3 regions of the Brevibacillus sp. FIR094 genome follow, and region 2 is predicted to be linked to each of the others. Evidence: riboswitches for the same ligand, from Rfam matches in the RefSeq annotation. Region 2 holds a riboswitch; each other region holds the start of a gene.
The links. Region 2 has a riboswitch for lysine ahead of ACQ5DJ_RS11630 (amino acid permease). Riboswitches for the same ligand answer to the same signal wherever they lie in the genome.
Positions count from the first base shown of each region.

Region 1: another riboswitch for lysine. It lies ahead of dapD (2,3,4,5-tetrahydropyridine-2,6-dicarboxylate N-acetyltransferase); the one in region 2 lies ahead of ACQ5DJ_RS11630 (amino acid permease).
Region 3: another riboswitch for lysine. It lies ahead of ACQ5DJ_RS26495 (aspartate kinase); the one in region 2 lies ahead of ACQ5DJ_RS11630 (amino acid permease).

Region 1 covers NZ_JBEAES010000021.1:11,565-17,930, forward strand. The annotation lists gene ACQ5DJ_RS18895 (hypothetical protein) at 1-767, shown strand, start outside; gene ACQ5DJ_RS18900 (hypothetical protein) at 827-1,021, shown strand; gene ACQ5DJ_RS18905 (EcsC family protein) at 1,035-1,889, shown strand; gene ACQ5DJ_RS18910 (GNAT family N-acetyltransferase) at 1,864-2,412, opposite strand; gene ACQ5DJ_RS18915 (flavodoxin) at 2,481-2,921, opposite strand; lysine riboswitch at 3,062-3,251, shown strand; gene dapD (2,3,4,5-tetrahydropyridine-2,6-dicarboxylate N-acetyltransferase) at 3,343-4,053, shown strand; gene ACQ5DJ_RS18925 (aspartate aminotransferase family protein) at 4,068-5,282, shown strand; gene ACQ5DJ_RS18930 (N-acetyldiaminopimelate deacetylase) at 5,286-6,366, shown strand, end outside.
Region 2 covers NZ_JBEAES010000011.1:44,560-50,925, forward strand. The annotation lists gene ACQ5DJ_RS11610 (TolC family protein) at 1-643, opposite strand, end outside; gene ACQ5DJ_RS11615 (hypothetical protein) at 860-1,006, opposite strand; gene ACQ5DJ_RS11620 (hypothetical protein) at 999-1,190, opposite strand; gene ACQ5DJ_RS11625 (hypothetical protein) at 1,297-2,157, opposite strand; gene ACQ5DJ_RS11630 (amino acid permease) at 2,375-3,823, opposite strand; lysine riboswitch at 3,936-4,121, opposite strand; gene ACQ5DJ_RS11635 (DinB family protein) at 4,206-4,700, opposite strand; gene ACQ5DJ_RS11640 (CGNR zinc finger domain-containing protein) at 4,869-5,426, shown strand; gene ACQ5DJ_RS11645 (alpha/beta fold hydrolase) at 5,532-6,284, shown strand; gene ACQ5DJ_RS11650 (hypothetical protein) at 6,262-6,366, opposite strand, start outside.
Region 3 covers NZ_JBEAES010000044.1:15,407-21,772, forward strand. The annotation lists gene ACQ5DJ_RS26475 (ABC transporter ATP-binding protein) at 1-583, shown strand, start outside; gene ACQ5DJ_RS26480 (ABC transporter ATP-binding protein) at 585-1,298, shown strand; gene ACQ5DJ_RS26485 (DUF2164 domain-containing protein) at 1,425-1,676, shown strand; gene uvrC (excinuclease ABC subunit UvrC) at 1,715-3,496, shown strand; lysine riboswitch at 3,599-3,786, shown strand; gene ACQ5DJ_RS26495 (aspartate kinase) at 4,018-5,259, shown strand; gene ACQ5DJ_RS26500 (YslB family protein) at 5,310-5,762, opposite strand; gene ACQ5DJ_RS26505 (succinate dehydrogenase cytochrome b558 subunit) at 6,192-6,366, shown strand, end outside.

The DNA of each region.
Region 1 (6,366 bases), on a different contig from region 2:
CGGATGATGATGAGGGGCCGGGTGTGTGGGCGATTGATAACGTCATTGTCGACGATAGCAAATTGAATTGGGATCACACGGCATTGCTGTTGTCCGGCTATAAGCCAGGTCGCTACAAAGTCAACTACTATAGCAAAAGAGACCCGGCGCAAGTATGGTGCGGCTACGTTCAAGTAATAGAAGATTTGCCTCCAATCAAGACGTATCCAGCATGTGAGCCGGGTGATACAGGTATATCTCCGCCAAGTTCGCCACTTCTTCTTCGAAGTGAGAGTGGCAAGGAATACCGGGACGGACAAAAGATCACCGTGAACGTAGGCGAGGATCTCGAAGAATGGGAAGACCTAAGGCTGATCGCTACTCATGCTGAGCTTGTCGGATCCAAAAAGATCAGGGATAAGAGCGAAAAGAAGGCATACTATATGCCGAAATTTGAATGGAAACATGGCGAAATCGGTATTGGTGCCAGTCGGAAGCATAGTAACGGTACCATTTCCTCAGAAAATCGGATCGAGGTCTTTTTCGGGGAGGAACAGATCGCTAGCATCAAGCCTAGCAAAGGTGATGACGACGATGGCGAGGGACTTGAATCACTGAATATAAAAAGGTATATCGATACGAATAAGCCCGGAGAATACAAGATCAAGGTAACGAATACGCTCACCAATAAGACCTGCACGGTTATCAACTCCAAAAGAAAGTATAATAAGAAAACCGGTGTAAATGAGCGCAATGAAACATTGACGATTACAATTGAAGTGAAGTAGGAAGGTAGACCCCCTTGCATTTTGGCATGGGGGTTTTCGACTACAAGGGAGGAAGTCCTGTGACAAACGAGCAGAAGGTGATCCTGGAGAAGTTCGGCTTTCAGATCGAAGGAGAGCAAGTGAAACATTTGAAGCTGGGAATCGTAAGAAATAAAAAAGAATTCGTCTGTCATGCCACGTCAGAAGCGTTGCAGGACTACATTAAGTCCATCTTGCGCAACCAATGTCAGTGGAAGCGAGGAGAATCTGAGTGAGCAGCCAGGGAGGTTGTGGGGTTTGAGCGAGTCTAGGGAGACATTAGTTACGGCATTACGTGAAGTGGAGGCTTGGGAGAAGGACCAGAACGACTTGTGGTTCTGGGAAAAGCTTGGCAGACTTCCTTTTGTTCTGTTGGATCGGATTACGCCTGCATTCGTTCAAGAGAAGCTGGGAAAAGCCGTAGATGAAATGGCAGCCTTTCTCGAGACAGGTGGAACCTATTTGGTGCAGGATGAACCGATTTACAAACGGTTTGGCAAACGGTTAGAGGGACAGGGTACGTCTGTGATTGGCAAAGAAGAAATTGCTGCTGTACCGCTTACGATCATGAATGATGTCGCAATGGAGCTGAAGGATTCACGTGCGAATTTTGCCACGGTACAAGGTGCGACGACTGGCTTCGGAGGGATTTTTACCCTCGCGATCGATATCCCGTTATTGATGGGGACATCCCTCAAAGTATTACAAGAAATGGCTCTTGCCTATGGCTATCGACCTGAAGAGAAGAGAGAGCGGCTGTTTGTCGTCAAATGCTTGCAGTTTGCTTCATCCGACATCGTAGGGAAAAAAGCGATACTCGCTGAGCTCTCCCGCTTTGATGATCCAAATGCGCAGAGAGAGGTAATGGCGCAATTGCAGGGATGGCGTGAAGTCGTGGTTACGTACACAGAAAACTTTGGGTGGAAAAAATTGTTTCAAATGGTGCCGATTGCAGGTATTTTATTCGGGGCGTATTTAAACCGTTCAACCGTACAGGATGTCGCCGAAGCGGGGATGATGCTATACCGCAAACGGCGTATCCTGGAGCGGCTGCGTGAGAGCGAAAAGTGCGGAGAGATTACAAAGACCACTCCTCAGCAGTAAGAGCGTAGAGGAGATGGTCCTCCCATACACCGTTAATTTGCAAATAGCGCAACGAAAGGCCTTCCTGGCGAAAACGATTTTTTTCCAAGACGCGAATGGAAGCTTGATTGCGAGGCATAACAGCAGCTTGTACTCTGTGCAGCCCAGCATCCATTAAAGCAAAGCGGAGGGCGAGATTTACTGCTGATGTCGTATAGCCTTTGCCATTGCACGCCTGATCCATAAAGTAGCCAATCGTCGCATTTTGCCATGCGCCACGTGCGACATTTGACAATGCTACACGTCCAATCATCTTTCCGGATTCTCGGGAGAATGCGCCGAAAGCATAGGCAGTACCACGTTCAAAATCAATCTGCGCTTGTGAAATCTGTTCTTGCTGTCCTGTGAGGGTCAGAAATGAAGCGGGGCGGATTGGTTCAAATGGTTGGAGAAAGTCATGATTACGCAGCCGAAGCTCTAGGAGCTCGGCTGCGTCTTGTTGTTGGAGAGGTCGTAAGAGAATCTCGTCTGTATGTAGTGACATGATATCAATCCTCCTTAAAAAGTTGGATTGATAGTATAGCATGTGCCAGAGTATTTGAGAAACATCAATTAGCCGAGCAATTCAGCAAACGACACCCCAAATGCTTTGCAAGTTTCTACTTCTTTTGCAGTAGGAGAAAGCTCGATTTTCAAACATTCCAGAGGAGTTTCCGCACCACGCTCGCTCGCCTTTTTCAGCAAAATATCAACAGCTGCACCGACGTGCTCGTAAGCGGAGTCGCAAGAACCGAAAGCAACAACCTTTTTCCCGCTGAGGTCAATATCGTCCATTTCCTCATAGAAATCCAGGCATTCGTCTGGCAGTTCGCCATCGCCCCATGTGTAGGCACCAAGCAAGATTCCGTCGTAAGCTTCGAGTTCTTTTGCGTTCGCATCCATCACTTCTTTTATCTCCAGCTCAGCACCAGTTGAACGAATACCTTCTGCAATTGCTTCAGCAATTTCCTGTGTATTCCCTGTCATGCTCGCGTATACCATCAAAATGCTCATAAAACGTAAAACCTCCAATTAGATAATGAGTATCATTCTCAACAATAAAAATAATGAAAATGAGAATCGTTGTCAATAACTTTTTTCTTATTGCCACGTTTCATTGATTTTGGTAGAGTTAAATAAAATTATTATAATGTACTTTAAATAGAGGTGCGCCAAAGAAGAGTAAGCCTTTTCGCAATCTGCCAGGGAGCAGGAGAAGGAAGAAAGGCTAAAGCGCCGAAGCTTATGCTATGCCCCTACGTAGCACAGGCTGGGGTGTCTCATGAAAAATGAACATCCTGTCACAAGGGACCTTATGTCTTCTTGTGGAGCGCTATTTATGATTTGCTTCTGTAGTATCAAGAGCAATGAGATAGCGAATGCACTCATTGCTTTTTTTGATTTACCATGCTGTTATTTTGAGGAGGATGTAACTATGAACATGATGGATGCCAACGAAATTATCGCGTTTATTCAAAAAAGCGAAAAGAAAACACCAGTGAAGGTATATATGAAAGGAAACCTGGAGGGAATCGACTTCGGTGCGAGCTCCAAAGCCTTCATTACTGGTCCAACTGGTGTTGTTTTTGGTGAGTGGAAAGAGATTGAGCCAGTGCTCGCTGCTAACGCAGACAAAATTGAAGATTATGTGGTAGAAAGCGACCGCCGCAACTCCGCCATTCCATTGCTGGATACAAAAGGGATTCAAGCGCGTATCGAGCCAGGTGCAATTATTCGTGACCAAGTGACAATCGGTAACAATGCGATCATCATGATGGGGGCTTCTATTAACATCGGTGCCGTTATCGGTGAAGGTACGATGATCGACATGAATGTTGTGGTAGGTGGACGTGGAACTATCGGGAAAAACTGCCATATCGGAGCGGGATCGGTTATCGCAGGCGTTATCGAGCCGCCATCTGCACAGCCAGTTGTTGTCGAGGACGATGTTGTCATCGGAGCAAATGCTGTCATTCTGGAAGGTGTACGCGTAGGAAAAGGTGCTGTCGTTGCAGCGGGTGCTGTCGTGATTGAAGATGTACCTCCGTACGTAGTAGTTGCGGGAACGCCTGCACGCGTGATCAAGCAAATCGATGAAAAAACTCGTTCCAAGACAGAGATCAAGCAGGAGCTACGTCAGCTGTAAGGGAGAGAGTGCACATGGACTGGCGTTCGCTCGATGAACAATATATCGTCTCCACTTACAAAAGACTTCCGATTGCCATAGAAAAAGGCGAAGGAAATTACTTGTACGATACGAACGGGAAGAGCTATCTCGACTTGTTTACCGGACTCGCGGTAAACGTTCTGGGGCATTCGCATCCGCGCATTGTACAGGCTCTACGTGAGCAGGGAGAGCGCTTCTTGCATATTTCCAATGTATTTTTAAACAAGCCGGCTATTCGTTTGGCTGAGCGTTTGGTTGCGAATAGCATTAGTGGGAAAGTGTTTTTCACCAACTCTGGTGCAGAGGCTACAGAGTCTGCGATCAAGCTGATTCATAAATGGACGAAGAACGAGGGAGCAGGTCGTGAAGGTATCGTTGTCTTACGCAACAGCTTTCACGGGCGAACACTCGGAGCAGTGCGTCTGACGAGGCAGGCTCACGTCTATCAAGACTTTCCTCAGCCAGCTTTTCCTGTTTATGAACTGGATGTGGAGGACACGGAAGGATTGCGAGCGATTTGCCAAGAAGCAAGGCCTGCTGCGGTCCTCATGGAGCCAGTCTTGGGTTCTGGCGGTGTCGTGCCGTTAACGGAAGCGTTCTTGCGAGAGGTAGCTGCGATCTGTGAACAAGAAGGCATGCTATTCATCATGGACGAGATCCAGACAGGAATGGGCAGAACAGGAAAGCTGTTTGCTTATGAGCATGCAGGCGTAACGCCAGACCTTGTCCTTTTCGCTAAAGGGATAGGGGGAGGGCTTCCACTCGGAGGTGTCATTGCTGGTCCAAAGCTGATGAACCAGTTCAAGCCAGGGGATCACGGAACGACGTTCGCACCATCACCACTTTCCGCTGCTTTGGGGAATGTCGTGTTGGACGAATTGCTTGATCCAGCCTTCATCGCGCACGTAGAAGAAGTCATAGCGTACCTGTGGTCGGGGTTGGAAGCGTTGCGAACGCGTCTTCCGGATCAGCTGCAATCCCTACGTGGAAAAGGCTTGATGGTTGGAATTCCGCTCTCTTCCACCCCGGAAGAGGTTAGCCACTTGCAGCAAGCATTGCTTGACGAAGGAATTCTCGTTGACGTGACGCAGAAAACGATTGTTCGTCTGCTTCCGCCACTGACGTTGACCAAAGCCGATGTGGACCGTTTCCTTGCAGTGTTTGAGGAGCAATTAACAGCAAGTACAGGTATGAAAAAGGAGGCGTAGGATATGACGACTTCCTTGTTTACACAAATTCGCCGAGACCTGCACCAAATACCGGAGCCAGGCTTCGCTGAAGTGAAGACGCAACAATACTTGCTCGATTATTTGAAAAAGCTGCCCCAGGAGCGAATCGAGATCAAAACGTGGCGGACAGGCATTTTGGTCAAGCTGGCAGGAACAAAGCCAAAACGAATAATTGCCTGGCGGACGGATATGGATGGCCTGCCGATCGTAGAGGAAACATCCTATCCGTTTCGCTCGCTTCATGAAGGTTACATGCATGCATGCGGGCATGACATGCATATGACGATCGCTCTTGGCCTCCTGACGCATTTTACCGAGCATCCGGTAGCAGATGATTTGTTGTTCCTCTTCCAGCCGGCAGAAGAAGGTCCTGGCGGTGCGGAGCCGATGATGGAAAGTGAAGAGTTTGCAGGGTGGCGACCGGACTGCATTTTTGCTTTGCATATCGCGCCAGAATATCCAGTTGGTCATATTGCGACGAAGCCAGGAATTTTGTTTGCCAACACTTCTGAGCTGTACATCGATTTGGTTGGCAAAGGGGGGCATGCAGCCTTCCCGCACAAGGCGAATGACATGGTGGTTGCAGGAAGCCATCTTGTGACACAGCTTCAATCGATTATTTCGCGCAATATAGATCCATTGGATTCAGCTGTCGTAACGATTGGCAAGCTGGAGAGCGGGACGAAGCAGAACATCATCGCAGAGAAGTCCAGGCTAGAAGGGACGATTCGAACCTTTTCGATGGAATCGATGGCACTCGTCAAGAGCCGCATTGAATCTCTCGTAAAGGGAGTGGAAATAGGCTTTGATTGCCAGGCAGCGATTGACTACGGGGTTGGCTACTGCCAGGTTTACAACGAGGAGCAGTTAACGACAGACTTCATGCAATGGGTACAGGAACAATGTGAAGAGGTAACTCTTATCACCTGCAAGGAAGCCATGACCGGAGAAGACTTCGGTTACTTTTTGAAAGAAATTCCCGGCTTTTTGTTCTGGCTGGGTGTGCAAACGCCGTACGGCTTGCACCATTCCAAAATTGAGCCGAACGAAGACGCGATCGAGG
Region 2 (6,366 bases):
TTTCAAAAGCTTTTGCTTGCAATTGCTCCAAGTAAAGCAGCTCGTGCTGAGTCAGATCAGTGGTGATCATTTTCCATTGTCTGTCCGCTTTTTCATTCAATAAATCGTTGAGCTTGACCAATGCTTGTTTGTAGCTGGTTTCAAGAGCAGCAAGATTTTTGTGAGCTTCTGTTTCTTGGGAGTCCAACCAGTACTGTCTTTGCAAGCTTTTCTTTTGCGCTTTGATTTTGGCATCTAATGATTGGGCTTCGAAGAATGCTTTTTGCACTTGCAATTGAATGGTGTTTTTTTGCGTATTTAGGGCGACTTCATCGACAACGACTTCTTTGACCGCTTTGGCTGCGTCTTCGAATTTCTTTTTTGCATCAGCCAGAGTCATAATGTCGGCTTTTTTAATTTCTTCTTTTTCTCTCAGTGTGATGGATGTTTCGTATTTCGTAATATCTAAGTCAAGCCGAAGCACCTCCAGATCAACGCTGTTCTTTATTGCCTGTTCGACTGCGAAATCTAGCGACAAAGGAGAAATATCCGTCTGTTCAGCAGTGGCCACGAGTGGTGCGGCCAGAGCCATATGGGCGCCACCTGTGAGGAGAGAAGTGACTAATGTTGTGCTGTAAATGTGTTTGAAGAGCCTGGATTTCATGGGGCAACCTCCTGATCATATATACAAGAATATGATAACGATTCTCATTATCAAATCCATGAAAAGTATATATTTCCAACAGAATTTCGTCAATAACAAAATGTTAATCTATCATGTTCTTTGTCAAAAATCCAAAACAAATCCCCTTCAGGAAAAAGGCAAAGGAGTATCTGCCTGTTCCCCAAAGGGGATTTGTTTTTCGTAATGGGAAAAGAACTATTCTTTGTCCCTGTTTTCTTTGTTTTCCGCAGCAGCCTTGGCAGTTTGGTCCAATGTCCCTTCCTTTGGTGTAAGGGAATAACCATGCATATTGCTTCCGTTATAACCCATGTCCGGTTTTTCCTTTGAAGTACGATCAGTCATTTGCTTCCTCCTTATTTTGTCCAGTCGGTTTAGAGTCTTGCTGCACATACGGATTGTCTACGTCATTTGGTTCCTTGTCTAGATTGGTACGGATTGCGATTATTGGGCTAGTAGGAGGTTGAGCGATCAGTCTGTCATCCAGTTGTTTGAAATCAGGCAGGTCGTTTTCACGATTGTCATACATGTTCGTCTCCTCCTTTACGGGTTAGTATGTCCATCAGCTGCACCAAAAAAAGAGCCCCAGTCCCAAGGAAGTTCGGGAGGAGGCTGTGACCATTATCTTTGTGTAGTTAACTTGTTTTCTTGGTCAAGATCTTCATAAAAGAGGCAAGATTCGTTTGAAGCAATGGTGTGAAGGTAGAAAAGGAAGCATTTTCAGCGAGCGTATTCATTTCACGAACAAATTCAGTAGCGTCCTTTGTATTTACATTCTCAAAGCGGTTAGCGATTTTTGTATTTTTTAGATCGGAGAGAAGCGTAGCTTGTTCGTTCCGATATTGTGAGATCCAGTCTGGACGATGTTGGAGCTTTTTGACGAATTGAATCAGCATGCTCACTTTCTCTGTTTGATTGGTTGTAGCCGCATGCATCTTTTTGTAGGCTTCCGGCTCATACCGCTCCATCAGCTTGGACGGATTAACATAGTCGTTCGGCGCCCCATGTGGTTTTTGCGGAAGCTCTACGTAGCTGACACTGCCGGTTGCATGATCAACCTTTCGAGTTTTGGCAACGCCAGCGAGCAAATGGAGAGTATCCAAAAATTCAGCAGTATTTTCATCAGCCATGAATTGGTCTGCCAAATATTTGCCTTGGGTTAAACCGCCTTCTACCAAAGCAGCTCGTTCTTCATCGGTGTAGGAGGATTGGGAGTTGAAAAAATTTTTCTCCAGGATGTGGTCAAAGGCTTTGCGAGCCTCGGGTGGTTTATCTGCGAAAATTTTATCCAAACGCTCATTAATTTCTGTGTTAAAGAAAAATTGGACGCTGTGATGTTCGATGGCATCAGCAGGTAGCTCGCGTGCCTTGTGGGAACGCAGGTCTACTGTATCGTGCTCCGGCATTCCTAGACGAGTTCCTGTCACCATTTTCGGTGCAGTTTGGTTAGTTGTAAGCTGGGGTGTTAGATAGCGGGTGTTCGATTGGATGTGCATGTTCTACTCTCCTCACATGGATTCATGTTCAGTCGTGATGGCAGGAGATCTGGTTACCTTATATCAGATGACTGGTATGAGTTGTGAGAACGGAAGGAAACGGATCTCAATTGCTTCTTGTCTATACTATCGGATATTTTTGGACAATTTTTCATAGGCTGGCAAATATGAAAAAGGACTCCCGTTCAGATAACGGAAGTCCGTATTTTTTCTTCGATTATTTCGTGTGTTCATCCATGCTGAAGTCTACTTGCTCTAGAGGGACGAGCTCGGTCTTTTGGGTGATTTTATAAGCGAGCCAAATGATTAAGAAGAGTGGCAGGCCAATGTAAGAGACCAGGACGCCATTCCAGTCGATCGTTCCACCCATGAATGCGGAGTAGTTTTGCCCCAAAATAACGATACAGCAAATGATGAAGGCAAAAATCGGTCCAAACGGGAACCACTTTGCTCGATAAGGCAATTCGCTTAAGTCACGACCCTGAGCGATAAACGCTTTACGGAAACGGTAGTGGCTAATGGCAATTCCCAGCCAAGCGATGAAACCAGACATACCGGACGCATTCAAAAGCCAGACATACACTTCGCCTTCCCCAAACAGAGAGGACAGAAAAGCAAGGGCGCCGATGAGCGCAGTCAAGATCAACGCATTGATTGGTACGCCATTACTTGTTACTTTTGCGAACCATTTTGGTGCTTTTCCTTCTTTCGCCAAGTTCCATAGCATACGTGTAGAGGCGTACATGCCAGAGTTACCAGCAGACAATACAGACGTGAGAATAACGGCATTCATGACGGATGCTGCAAAAGCAAATCCGGCATTTTCAAAAACAATCGTAAACGGACTAATCGCAATATCTGTAATGTCGCCACTGATCAGATTTGGATTATCGTATGGAACCAACAACCCGATGATCAAAATAGCGAGGATATAAAAGATCAGGATACGCCAAAAAATTTGACGGATGGCCTTCGGAATGTTACGGGCAGGGTCTTCACTCTCCCCAGCTGCGACACCAACCAGCTCTGTCCCTTGGAAAGAGAATCCGGCAATCATAAAGACACCGAGCAGGGCCATGAAGCCGCCATTGAATGGCGCGTCGCCTTTGGTGAAGTTTTGGAGGCCGACTGCTTGGCCGCCCATAATGCCAAAAATCATCAACACACCAACAACAATAAAGATGATAACCGTTACTACTTTAATCAAGGCGAACCAATATTCAGATTCTCCATAGGCTTTCACAGACAGGAGATTCAAGGCAAACAGCAATCCGAGGAACAAAGCGCTCCACACTATCGCTGGGGTATCCGGGAACCAATATTTCATAATGAGTGCGGAAGCTGACAGCTCGACGGCAATGGTAATGGCCCAGTTGTACCAATAGTTCCAGCCGAGAGCAAAGCCGAGAGATGGATCGACGAACCGTGTGGCATACGTCGAAAACGAACCAGAAACAGGCATGAAGGCCGCCATTTCCCCCAAGCTGGTCATTAAAAAGTAAACCATGATACTAATGGCGAGATAGGCGACTAAAGCTCCACCAGGTCCGGCGGAATGAATCGAGCCTCCGCTCGCGAGAAACAATCCCGTCCCAATCGAGCCGCCGATGGCGATCATCGTCAGATGTCGGGCTTTTAGACCACGTTGCAATTGATTTTGTGACATAAGCTGCTTGCACGACCTTTCTTGATTTTTGAGAAGGAAGGTCGGAAACGAAAAAACCGCCATAGCCAAAAAATGGCATAGGGCGGTATCATCCAATCCCCACCAAGCCTTCACTGAAGATAGCTCACCACGCTTGCTTGGCATGCAAACGTGACAGTTCTGTCCCTTTCGAGTACAGCCCCAACCCAATCGCACAGAGACGCGATATGAGCTTCGGCGGATTTTCCTTACCTGGAGTCATTGATTTTCTCTGAATCTCGTACAGGATGATATAAAAGCCGCGACCTCTATCCTCACCGTGAAAGATGAGGATAACATGTATGAAATTTTGTGATTCATCAACTATAAAGGATTGTTAATGATTAATCAATGTGAAATTTTGTTATTCAAATGAGCGTCTGGCAGGCCAAGAGCCTTGCAGCTTGCGAATTTGGACGATTTGTCCCGTATGAAACGCATCATGCAGGACCAGACTCATCACGGCTTGGTAAATCGGCGTATAAGTAGCCGTCTGGTTTAAATCCTCATCCGTCAGCACGGAAAGCCTTTCATGAATGTGGCGATGAACGCTTTCCGTGCGCAAGAGGGTAGCTTGCCAAGCGTCTTCGTCATTTGGACCGCCGGACGTGATGAAGGTATCATCGTTCGTCTCAGCAGAGCCAGGAAATTCAGTGCCCAATAGACGATGCAACAGTCGTTCTTTGTAATAAAGAAGGTGACTGACGTTTTCCCAGATCGTGTTGGCTGCTTCTCCCACAGGGCGCCAGCTGGCCTGGGCTGCTGATACTCCGGAAAGCGCTTCTTTTAAAGGTGGATACCAGTCTTCCTTGTCATAGGTACATTCCCAACCGTGCAAAAGTAAATCCTTCCGATTCATACGCTTCCTCCTCGTCTGTGAAACAGATTGATGAAACGCTATAATAGCAGTAAGAAATGAGTATGTAACCAATGAATTACATTACGGTGGTTACAAAAATAGATTACCATATTCTGCATGATCATACAAGAGAGAAAAATGAAGGGTTTTGTCAGGAGAGATGAGTACATGGACTGGCTTTGTATCGATTTTTTAAATAGTGATTGGCGGGATTGGCGTGGTTCTGGTCGTGCGGAAAATCGCTTGGAGAACCAGAAATGGCTGTCATCCTTTTTGCAAACATACAAGCTAACCGCTCCGCTGCCGATGAATGAGGACTGTGCCGCTTCACTTTTACAGCTGCGTGAACGTTTGAGACGTATGCTGGAAGCCGTTGTCCGTGGAGACCGCTTCCAAGAAGAGGACCTCGTGGAATTGAACAGAGCTTTAGCTCTCGCCCCTTTCCATATGCAGGTGTTGTATGTCGATGAGGAGGGCGGCTACAGGCAAAACCAATCCAGCTCAACAGAGGGCTGGCCCCTCGTCATGGCACAAATTGCGGCTTCTTTCGCGGAGCTGCTTGCCCCGCAACATCTGGAGCGAATCAAAATATGTGACAACGAGGATTGCCGCTGGGTGTTTTATGATGAAAGCCGCAACCGGGTGCGCCGTTGGTGTGATGACAAAATGTGCGGAAACCTGATGAAGGTGCGCCGTTTTCGTGAGCGGCAGAAGGAAAAAGGCTAATGAAGCCATTACTAACAACCGTCGGGCTATTGTCTCTGACGGTTTTTTCTATGTTTGAGACATAATAAGTAGCATATACATGGGAACGGAAACGAGGTGGATGGGATGAGTCAAGCACGCAAAAAATGGTTTCAGGCTATCGTATTGGTGACACTTGGAGCGATTTGTCTGGCTATATGGTATTTGCAGCCCTATCAGCCCGACCAAGCAGCGTTAACGGCCATGCAAGGCGGTGAAGGGATTACGGTCATGGATACGAATGACTGGATTATTTTCCAAGGCGGGGAGTCACGTGAACCGGGACTCATCTTATATCCAGGAGCACTGGTCAAACCGGAGAGCTATGCACCGATTGCACGTGCCTTGGCAGGATACGGCTACCATGTTTTTCTCGCACGAATGCCGCTGAATTTGGCTGTAAGTGATATGACGCGAGCCACACAAGTATTAAAGGCGTACCCGAATAAAACGTTTGTTATCGGAGGACATTCGCTCGGTGGTACTATGGCAGCTCAATTCGCAGCAAACCACCCGGACCGAATCAGCGGAGTATTTTTGCTGGGAGCGTATCCAAACAGTCAAGGGAACTTGAAGAAGGTGAATTTGCCTGTGCTGTCTTTGCTCGGGTCTCGCGATGGTGTGATCCAAATAGAAAAGTATGAGGAGAGCAAGCAATATTTGCCGGAGCGTACCGTGTACATGTCCATAGCAGGGGGAAACCACTCTCAGTTCGGAAGCTATGGATCGCAGGAGGGCGACCAGCCCGCTGCCATTACCCCGCAGGAGCAGTGGCAGCAAACGGTGGCAGCAATCAAGGATTGGCTGCTTAATGAGGTTACGATGATGAACGTGGAATAAAACCAGATACAACACCTGTAATACGAATGTTTTCCGAGGGGAGTAGCATGGGGGTGTCTTGCTCGCGTGTGGTTGTAAACAG
Region 3 (6,366 bases), on a different contig from region 2:
TTTTGCCGGACAAAAGCTAAATGGAGTGGCGCCTAACAAAATTACCGAAATGGGGATTGCGAGGACGTTCCAAAATATTCGCCTCTTCGGTCACATGAGTGCGCTGGACAACGTGAAGGTGGGATGTCATTCGCGCATGAAGGCAGGATTCTGGGCTTCCCTTTTGAAAACACCCGGACAACGTGCGGAAGAAAAGGCTGTTACCAAAAGAGCAGAGGAGCTCCTCGAATTCGTAGGCTTGTCTGACATTGCTGATGTGCGCTCGGATACATTGGCTTACGGTCAACAACGGCGTCTGGAGATTGCGCGGGCACTGGCTACTGAACCAAAGCTCTTGCTTTTGGACGAGCCTGCTGCTGGAATGATCGAGACCGAGACGAAAGCGCTCATGGAGCTGGTCAAAAAAATTCGCGATGACGGGACGACTGTCCTGTTGGTCGAACACGATATGGGCTTGGTCATGAACCTGTGTGAAAAGGTCGTATGTATCAACTTTGGGGTCAAAATTGCTGACGGCACCCCGGCAGAGGTACAAAACAATTCGGATGTGATTGAAGCTTACCTCGGCAAGGAGGACGAATAAGATGCTGAACATACAAAACTTGACGACCTCCTATGGTCAAATCAAGGCGATTCGTGGGATAACGCTGGAAGTGCCTGAGGGCAAAATCGTCTCGCTAATCGGGGCGAACGGAGCGGGCAAAACGACAACCATGCGTACGATCGCAGGTCAACTGAAGCCTGAAGCAGGGACGATTACGTTTTGTGGTCAACGCATAGACGGTTCGAAACCCCATCAGATTGTTAAAGCCGGATTGGCGTTGGTTCCAGAAGGGCGTGCGATCCTCGGGAAGATGACCGTGCTGGAAAACCTGGAGATGGGCGCATTCCAGCGCAACGATGCACAAGGCATCAAGGACGACATGGAGAAGATGATGTCCTGGTTCCCCATCCTTAGGGAACGGCTTTCCCAATTGGGAGGGACGATGTCTGGCGGTCAGCAGCAAATGCTAGCGATTGCTCGCGCTTTGATGTCTCGACCCAAGCTGCTGCTTTTGGACGAGCCGTCGATGGGCCTGGCTCCCATCGTGGTGGCGGACATTTTCAAGGTGATCAAAGAAATCAATGCGGAAGGTACAACGGTCCTCATCGTGGAGCAAAATGTCAAACAGGCCCTCAAAATCGCTGATTACGGGTATGTATTGGAGGCAGGGCAAATCGTATTGGATGGCACAGGAGAAGCGTTGTTAAACGACGAACGTGTAAAAGAAGCATATTTGGGCGGCCGGAAGCACTAGGTCTGCCTATAAAAAACTGTCGCTATGGAATGAGGCGGCAGTTTTTTTCGTCATCATTCCATGGTACTATGAAGGATAGAACGTATATTCTCTTATGATGCGAAAAAGGGAAGGAAGCCGGATACGATGCCAGCCAAATTGACGAGAGAGCAAATGGAATATCTTGTTCATCAAGTACAACGCTATTTTAAAGAAGAACGGTCGGAGACACTCGGCAATTTGGAGACGGAAGAGTTGATTGCCTTTTTTTCGAAAGAGCTCGGCCCCTTCTATTACAATCAAGGGGTGCAAGACAGCCGCAAGCTACTGGTGGAACGGATGAGTTCCTTAGAAGATGAACTGTATGTATTGGAAAAGCCAATCCACAAGAACAAATAGATGCAAGACAGATATAGAGTAAAGAGGAGGGAGCAGCCATGAACAGCTCCTTAAAAGATAAACTGGCCGTCCTGCCAGATAAGCCAGGCTGCTACCTGATGAAAAATGCGAGCGGGGAAATCATTTACGTAGGAAAAGCCAAGGTGCTGAAAAACCGCGTTCGCTCTTATTTTACAGGCAGTCATAACGGGAAGACGCAGCTGTTGGTCAGTGAGATCGTGGACTTTGAGTACATTGTGGTATCCTCCGCGATTGAGGCGCTCATCCTTGAGTGCAACCTGATCAAGGAGCACGACCCGCGTTACAATGTCATGCTCCGCGACGACAAGACGTATCCGTACATCAAAATTACGAATGAGGCGCAGCCACGTCTGGAGATTACCCGTAAGGTATTAAAAGATAAAGCCAAGTATTTCGGTCCCTATCCGAATGCCGGAGATGCCTCCGAGGTGAAGAAGCTGCTGGATCGCCTCTACCCGTTACGCAAATGCCGCAATATGCCCAAGCAGGTTTGTCTGTACTACCATTTGGGACAATGTTTAGCGCCCTGTGTGTACGAGGTATTGGCAGAGGAAAATCAGCGTTTGGTGGACGAAATCAGCCGGTTCCTCGATGGTGGCCATGAGGAAATGAAGCAAACTCTCACGGAAAAAATGCTGCAAGCCTCAGAAAACATGGAGTTCGAACGCGCCAAGGAATATCGCGATCAGATCAAGAGCATCGAAGCGGTGATGGAGAAGCAGAAGATCACGTTCACCGATACGGTAGATCGCGACATTATCGGGTTTGCTGTGGAAAAAGGCTGGATGTGCATTCAGGTGTTCTATATGCGAAAAGGGAAGATGATCGAGCGTCAGACGACTTCCTTTCCATACTATGGAAGCGAAACCGAGGACTTTATGTCTTATGTGAGCCAGTTCTACTACGATAAGCAAAATGCTCTGCCAAAAGAAATTTTGCTCCCGCAAGAGAGTGAACCGGAGCTTTTGAGTGAGTGGCTGGGCATCAAAGTCCATGCACCGAAAAGAGGCAAAAAGCATGAGCTCGTGAAGATGGCTTCCGAGAACGCCCGTATTGCTTTGGAGGAGAAATTCGCGCTGATGTCCAAGGACGATGCGCGTACAGTCCAAGCGGTACACAATCTGGGTCACATTTTAGGGATTCCGGTTCCTCATCGAATTGAAGCGTTTGACAACTCCAACATTCAGGGAACAGAGCCTGTGTCTGCGATGATTGTGTTTACAGACGGTCGCCCTGACAAAAAGGAATACCGCAAATTCAAGATCAAAACCGTCGAAGGGCCAGATGATTACGGCTCCATGCGCGAAGTAGTTCGCCGTCGCTACTCTCGCCTGCTGAAAGAAAACCAGCCGATGCCCGACCTGATAGTGATCGATGGTGGAAAAGGCCAAATCAGTGCGGCTATGGATGTGTTGGAAAACGAGCTAGGCCTCTATATTCCCGTCTGTGGACTCGCGAAGGACGAGAAGCACCGCACCGCTCAGCTCATGTACGGAGATCCGCCAGAGCCTGTGAATCTTAGACGTGATAGCTATGAGTTTTATTTGTTGCAGCGCATCCAAGATGAAGTCCACCGTTTTGTTATTACATTCCACAGACAATCCCGGACGAAAACGATGCTCTCCTCTCAGTTGGATGAGATCCCGGGTATTGGTGAGAAGCGCCGCAAGCTGTTGTTCTCTCATTTTGGCTCGTTGAAAAAAATGCGCGAGGCGACCGTCGAAGACTTCCGCCAATTAGGGATCGGCGACAAGCTGGCAAAAGAAATCATCGGGCATCTGCGCAAGCTGGACACATAACAAATGTAGCTTTTTGAACAACCTCTAAAAAGGAATTGATCCATTTTTAGACTCATGATATAATCCGATTCAAACAGAATAGTTAGCCTCACTTCCATTATGGAGTGAGGTAGAGGCGCGAAAACCAAGAGTACCACCCTGAGATCGGGAATCTGTGAAGGGGACGGGAAAGGGGAATTCGCCGAAGTGTGGAGGGAAACCCGCTTTTCTCCATGCTGGGTCTGCGTTGAATAAATGCAGGACTGTCATCTGAACAATGACCAATTGTCAGATGGAGAGCTATCTCACGGTGTGTCAATGTGAGTTTTGATGGTGATGACTGTCAAGCTTCGTTGTCCGCGTGTATTGGGAGGGAGGAACCGGTATGTCGAAACAGTAGGCAGCGGCAGGTCTTATTCCTTGTCGGTGCCTTTTTTGTAAAATAAAAATGCAAGACTTTTCTTTATAGAGAGAATAGTAAAAACCATACAATACGAGATAAATACCAAACATTGGATATGAGAAAAAGGGAGAGAAGCCGCATGGGGTTGATCGTGCAGAAATATGGAGGCACCTCTGTAGGTACCATTGAGCGAATTTTACGAGTTGCGGATCGAATTATCAGCTACAAAGAGGAAGGGCATGATGTGGTAGTCGTTGTTTCTGCAATGGGCAAATCTACTGACGTGTTAGTAGATATGGCCAAGCAGATTAGCGCATACCCATCCGAGCGTGAAATGGATATGCTGCTGACCACGGGGGAGCAGGTATCGATCGCGCTTTTGTCGATGGCCTTGCATACAAAAGGCTACGACGCTATTTCTCTTACGGGCGGGCAGGCTGGAATCACCACGGAGGCGATTCACGGAAGAGCACGGATCAAGCAGATTGATCCAGAGCGGATTCAATCCGAGCTCGGCCGAGGTCGTGTGGTAATCGTGGCAGGATTCCAAGGGATCAGTGACGAAGGTGAAATTACGACGCTCGGCCGCGGTGGATCGGATACATCTGCGGTTACACTCGCAGCGAGCTTGAACGCTGAGAAATGCGAAATCTTTACAGACGTGTCCGGGGTGTATACAGCTGATCCGCGAGTGGTTCCAGCTGCGAGCAAGCTGGATACGATCTCGTATGATGAGATGCTGGAGCTGGCGAACCTCGGTGCAGGGGTTCTTCATCCAAGGTCAGTAGAGGCTGCGAAAAAATACAAGGTAAGGCTGGTCGTCCGCTCCAGCTTTACTGCCGAAGATGGTACGTACGTTGAGGAGGTTGCCAACATGGAAACAGGAAGAGTAGTAAGTGGAGTTGCACACGATGAAGATGTAGCCAAAATCACGGTTGTCGGCATGCCTGCCAAGGTCGGGACGCTCTCCCGTTTGTTCAATACGCTGGCGGACAATCAGGTGAACGTCGATATCATTATCCAAAGCTCCTATGATGCGTCTGTTACGAACATTTCTTTTACAGTTGCAGCGGATGATCTGAAAAAAGCACTGGATACGCTGGACAGAAACAAAAACGAGCTTGGCTTTGAAAAAGTCGATTTTGAGGAAGGCTTGACCAAAGTATCAATTGTTGGCTCAGGCATGATCAACAATCCAGGGGTAGCTGCCGAAATGTTCCGCGTCCTGGCAGAAAAAGAAATTTCTATTAAAATGGTATCTACGTCTGATATCAAGGTTTCTTGTGTCATTCCAGCAGCCTTGACGGAGCTGGCTGTTCGCAGTCTTCATTCGGCATATGGTTTAGATGTCGAGGAAACCGCGGTCGTGCACGGAGTATAAAACATGGATGCTCCCTCTCCCTTTGTTAGTAGGTAGAGGGGGCATTTTCTTCATGAAGCCACTTGTACAGATATACGTATGTCTGAGGAGCTTTCCATTTCGATTTTGCTGAACACTTCTTTGTCTTTCCACTGCTCAATCATACCAGCGATGATTCCAGCCTCAAAAGAAAGACTACATCCTAGTCTCTCAATAGACTGATAGCTAAAAATGGAATGAGTGAGCGAATAGACGATAGTTTGCCCGGACTCCTCCACGACATCGAGTTGGCCTAAACCGAGCCGAATAAAAGGCATAATCGGGCCTGTTGCAGATTGAATGGGGATTTTGCGTCCCATATTTTTTCCGATCCAATAGAGAATATGGTTTTCACTATCACCTAGCAGGGTGCTAGTCAGCGTTTCGCGTAGAAGATGATAGCCAAGATAGGGCATATTCATTCTTTCCGCATAGGGAATGGTCTCTGGCGGCAACAGTGCTGCAAGCTGATCCTTCTCTTTCATATGTGCTTCCCTCCTGTCTGTACTAGATTATGAGGAGGGACTCGCATTCATGACATCTTAATAGAAAAAATAGCTGGACTAAACAAAGTTATTCTATCAATGTATTTAGTACATTGATTGTCTTGACGCTATGTGTCGACAAGAGTACAATTGGATTTGGTCAAAGTTTTGCCCAACTTTTTCTCGAATTTTGACACATTCCGACAAATTCATGTGATCTAGCGAACGCAGTCTTTTTGTGAACAGCGTCAAGACGCTCTTCATAAAATGATCGTGGCGGTTTTGTTATGTCTAATGGGTGAGGCAATGGGTTAGGATATTGGGGAAAGGTCTATCAAAACGGTCGAAAACCGTTTTGGACCGCTTGCGGTGACGCTTGACGTTTTTCACAGAATTGAGAGTTACATACATTGAAAGGGGGACCATTGTATGGCGAAAGGCCATAGCTTTCTCAGTCACAAGCTACACTCACTTCTTGGTTTGTTTCCGATCGGGCTCTTCCTCGTGTTCCACTTGACAGCCAACTATCAAGCGACTCGTGGACCTGAAGCTTTCAACCAGGCTGTAGGCTTCATTGAAAGCCTTCCATTTCTGTTAGTACTTG